2 regions of the Lysinibacillus sp. CD3-6 genome follow, and region 1 is predicted to be linked to the other one. Evidence: a T-box and tRNA genes for the amino acid it is inferred to sense, from the RefSeq annotation. Region 1 holds a T-box; the other holds one or more tRNA genes.
What was found. A T-box is a leader RNA that pairs with one kind of tRNA and senses whether it is charged. The one in region 1 lies ahead of leuS (leucine--tRNA ligase), so its partner is inferred to be a tRNA-Leu.
Positions count from the first base shown of each region.

Region 1 (2,226 bases):
AGCTAATGGTGATTCACCTGTTCCTGATGGACGAATATTATCTGTTTTCGGAAGCATTAAAGGTAATTCTGCTTCTGGTACTGGAGTTGTTGTGCCATCTTCCCAGTGAATCATTGGAATTGGCTCTCCCCAATAACGTTGACGAGAGAATAACCAGTCACGTAGACGATAAGATATTTTTTTCTCACCTACACCTTTTTCTTCTAACCATTCAATCGCTTTCGCAATACCATCTGCTTTGTTTAAACCATCAAGGAAGTCCGAGTTAATGTGCTGACCGTCACCTGTGAACGCTTCGTTGTCGATGTCGCCACCTTCAAGCACAGCTACGATGTCTAAGCCAAACTCTTTAGCGAATTCATAATCACGTTCGTCATGAGCAGGAACAGCCATAATAGCACCAGTGCCGTACGTCGCTAATACATAATCAGCAATCCAGATCGGCATTTTTTTACCGTTAATAGGATTCACTGCGTACGCTCCAGTAAATACACCTGTTTTTTCTTTAGCTAAATCAGTACGTTCTAAGTCTGATTTCATTTTTACTTTTTCAAGATACGCCTCTACAGCAGCTTGTTGTTCAGCTGTTGTAATTTCAGCCACTAGTTTATGTTCAGGCGCAAGTACTGTATAAGTAGCACCGAATAACGTATCAGGACGTGTAGTAAATACCGTAAAGTTTTTATCTGTTCCTTCAATGCCAAAAGTTACTTCAGCACCTTCAGAGCGTCCAATCCAGTTACGTTGCATATCTTTAATCGATTCTGGCCAATCAACTTCTTCTAAATCATCGATTAGACGATCCGCATAGGCAGTAATTTTCAGCATCCATTGTTTCATTGGGCGACGTTCTACTGGATGTCCTCCACGCTCTGATTTTCCATCAATGACTTCTTCATTGGCAAGCACTGTTCCTAATGCAGGGCACCAGTTTACAGCCACTTCATCTACATACGCTAAGCCTTTTTTATATAATTGAATGAAAATCCATTGTGTCCATTTGTAATAGTCAGGATCTGTTGTGTTGATTTCACGATCCCAATCATAGCTAAATCCTAGCTCTTGAATTTGACGCTTAAATGTTGCAATATTTTTTGCTGTAAATTCTGCTGGATCATTTCCTGTATCTAAAGCATATTGCTCTGCAGGTAAACCGAATGCATCCCATCCCATTGGATGTAAAACATTAAAGCCTTGCATACGTTTGAAACGTGAAAGGATATCAGTTGCTGTATACCCTTCTGGATGCCCTACGTGAAGTCCCGCTCCTGATGGATATGGGAACATATCAAGTGCATAAAATTTCGGTTTATCCGTTTCATTTTCTGTTTTGAATGTTTTGTTGACATCCCAATATTGCTGCCACTTTTTTTCAACTTGTTGATGATTAAAGCTCATACTATTTCCTCCTTATATATGTTCAATACCACTTATCGTAAGAATTGACAAAATATTTAAAAAATAAAAAAACTCGCCCCTTCCTTTGTCAGAAAGGGACGAGAGCATTCTTATCTCCCGCGGTACCACCCAAATTAGTGATTACACTCGGCTCAAGCTTCCTTAACGCGGAAATGACGGCACACATAACACTTATGTACGCAGACTCAGCAGGCGAGTTCAATTTGCATCCCTACTAGCTTCCACCAACCGCTAGCTCTCTAAAAAGAACCACAAATTTACTATTCCTCATCATTGTCTTTACATGTATTGCATTTATTCTAATGGAAAGTGCATAAAAGCACAAGCCTCTTTTTATCGGTGCCTGACACGCACACAATTCTCACACAATTAGCTAAAAAAATTATTTCCTATGCTTTTTGGATAGAGTTGTAAAATTCCAGCCTTTTTTCGCTAAAAAAATTAAAATATTAGGTATTTTAGTGATTTTTGTACATTTGACGTTATTGATCTTCATTTTTATGCTAAAGAAAACGACAAAGGAGGTAGTATTGTGTGCCAAGAAAAAAACGACTTTGGTCTCCACATCATTATAATCACGTTGTTATGCGTGGTAACAATCGTCAAATGATTTTTTTGAATGTTGCTGATTTCGATGCTTTTTTTCGTATACTGCAATATGCTTATCAAAAACACACTTTTAGCATTGTCGCTTATTGCCTTATGTCTAACCACTACCATCTTCTGATTCAGTCAAAGGATGTTCCACTAGGGAAATTGATGGCGATCATCAATTGGCGTTACAGTAATTACTTTAAAAAGAAATAT
Region 1 covers NZ_CP085880.1:3,723,067-3,725,292, forward strand. The annotation lists gene leuS (leucine--tRNA ligase) at 1-1,398, opposite strand, end outside; T-box leader at 1,490-1,702, opposite strand; gene FH508_RS18435 (transposase) at 1,954-2,226, shown strand, end outside.

Region 2 (2,226 bases), 1.3 Mb from region 1:
TTAGAAAACATACATCTTTTATATATGAAATACTTTGTTCAAATTTAAATCAATAGTCAAAAATTCTCCATCAAAATTTTATAAAAACTAAATGAATAGCTTAAAAAATTACAAAGAAAAAGCATGTAGCAACAATATGCTACATGCTTTACTAGATGACCCCTACGGGATTCGAACCCGTGTTACCGCCGTGAAAGGGCGGTGTCTTAACCGCTTGACCAAGGGGCCATGGCTCCGAAGGCAGGACTCGAACCTGCGACAACCTGATTAACAGTCAGGTGCTACTACCAACTGAGCTACTTCGGAATAATTTTTTAATGGGCCTAAATGGACTCGAACCATCGACCTCACGCTTATCAGGCGTGCGCTCTAACCAGCTGAGCTATAGGCCCTCTTTGGAGCGGGTGATGAGAATCGAACTCACGACATCAGCTTGGAAGGCTGAGGTTTTACCATTAAACTACACCCGCATATGGTGGGTCAGGACGGAATCGAACCGCCGACACTTAGAGCTTCAATCTAATGCTCTACCAACTGAGCTACTGACCCGAAAAAGAAAATGGAGGAGGTAGAGGGATTCGAACCCCCGCGCGGTGTTACCCGCCTGTCGGTTTTCAAGACCGATCCCTTCAGCCAGACTTGGGTATACCTCCGGAAATAAATATGGTGGAGCCTAGCGGGATCGAACCGCTGACCTCCTGCGTGCAAGGCAGGCGCTCTCCCAGCTGAGCTAAGGCCCCAAATTTTAAAAGATGGTCGGAATGACAGGATTCGAACCTACGACCCCTTGGTCCCAAACCAAGTGCTCTACCAAGCTGAGCTACATTCCGTTACTGTCTATCTTATCTTTTTATGGCGCGCCCGGCAGGAGTCGAACCCACAACCTTCTGATCCGTAGTCAGACGCTCTATCCAATTGAGCTACGGGCGCTTAATATTAAAAAATGGTGCCGAGGGCCGGAATCGAACCGGCACGGTAGTCACCTACCGCAGGATTTTAAGTCCTGTGCGTCTGCCAGTTCCGCCACCCCGGCACATTTGGAGCGGAAGACGAGGTTCGAACTCGCGACCCCCACCTTGGCAAGGTGGTGTTCTACCACTGAACTACTTCCGCATGTGCATAAGATTATTTATCCTGGCAATTATGTAATTTGTAAATAAAATAAATGGTGCGGGTGAAGGGAGTCGAACCCCCACGCCTTGCGGCGCTAGATCCTAAGTCTAGTGCGTCTGCCAATTCCGCCACACCCGCAAATATGATGAGCCATGAAGGACTCGAACCTTCGACCCTCTGATTAAAAGTCAGATGCTCTACCAACTGAGCTAATGGCTCATATTATTAATAAATGAAAAATGGCTGGGGTACTAGGATTCGAACCTAGGCATGACGGAATCAAAATCCGTTGCCTTACCGCTTGGCTATACCCCAATATTAATTATATGGGGCGACTGATGGGAATCGAACCCACGAATGTCGGAACCACAATCCGATGCGTTAACCACTTCGCCACAACCGCCATATGAACTATAACAGTAGTTTAATCTAAAAAAGTTTGGCAGGGGCAGTAGGAATCGAACCCACACCAAAGGTTTTGGAGACCTCTATTCTACCGTTGAACTATGCCCCTAAAATAAAAAACTGGTGGAGGGGGACGGATTCGAACCGCCGAACCCTAAGGAGCGGATTTACAGTCCGCCGCGTTTAGCCACTTCGCTACCCCTCCAAGGGCTGATGCCGGCGATAGGAGTCGAACCCACGACCTACTGATTACAAGTCAGTTGCTCTACCAACTGAGCTACACCGGCAAATAAAAAGACGGTCCCGACCGGGATCGAACCGGCGATCTCCTGCGTGACAGGCAGGCATGTTAACCGCTACACCACGGGACCATAATTTGGTTGCGGAGACAGGATTTGAACCTGTGACCTTCGGGTTATGAGCCCGACGAGCTACCACTGCTCCACCCCGCGACAATATAATACTTTGATATTAAAATGGTGGAGGATGACGGGCTCGAACCGCCGACCCTCTGCTTGTAAGGCAGATGCTCTCCCAGCTGAGCTAATCCTCCACATAAAAAACAAGCGAAGCGACGTCCTACTCTCACAGGGGAAGCCCCCAACTACCATCGGCGCTAAAGAGCTTAACTTCCGTGTTCGGTATGGGAACGGGTGTGACCTCTTTGCCATCATCACTTCACTTATTCAGTTGAAAGAACTTATTCTC
Region 2 covers NZ_CP085880.1:243,007-245,232, reverse strand. The annotation lists tRNA gene FH508_RS01185 (tRNA-Glu) at 157-228, opposite strand; tRNA gene FH508_RS01180 (tRNA-Asn) at 230-306, opposite strand; tRNA gene FH508_RS01175 (tRNA-Ile) at 319-392, opposite strand; tRNA gene FH508_RS01170 (tRNA-Gly) at 397-470, opposite strand; tRNA gene FH508_RS01165 (tRNA-Phe) at 474-549, opposite strand; tRNA gene FH508_RS01160 (tRNA-Ser) at 561-653, opposite strand; tRNA gene FH508_RS01155 (tRNA-Ala) at 665-740, opposite strand; tRNA gene FH508_RS01150 (tRNA-Pro) at 754-830, opposite strand; tRNA gene FH508_RS01145 (tRNA-Arg) at 854-930, opposite strand; tRNA gene FH508_RS01140 (tRNA-Leu) at 945-1,033, opposite strand; tRNA gene FH508_RS01135 (tRNA-Gly) at 1,039-1,113, opposite strand; tRNA gene FH508_RS01130 (tRNA-Leu) at 1,167-1,251, opposite strand; tRNA gene FH508_RS01125 (tRNA-Lys) at 1,260-1,332, opposite strand; tRNA gene FH508_RS01120 (tRNA-Gln) at 1,354-1,428, opposite strand; tRNA gene FH508_RS01115 (tRNA-His) at 1,441-1,516, opposite strand; tRNA gene FH508_RS01110 (tRNA-Trp) at 1,554-1,627, opposite strand; tRNA gene FH508_RS01105 (tRNA-Tyr) at 1,640-1,723, opposite strand; tRNA gene FH508_RS01100 (tRNA-Thr) at 1,733-1,805, opposite strand; tRNA gene FH508_RS01095 (tRNA-Asp) at 1,817-1,889, opposite strand; tRNA gene FH508_RS01090 (tRNA-Met) at 1,896-1,970, opposite strand; tRNA gene FH508_RS01085 (tRNA-Val) at 1,996-2,071, opposite strand; rRNA gene rrf (5S ribosomal RNA) at 2,085-2,199, opposite strand.
Region 2: it has a tRNA-Leu gene. The T-box ahead of leuS (leucine--tRNA ligase) is inferred to sense a tRNA for this amino acid. The anticodon was not compared.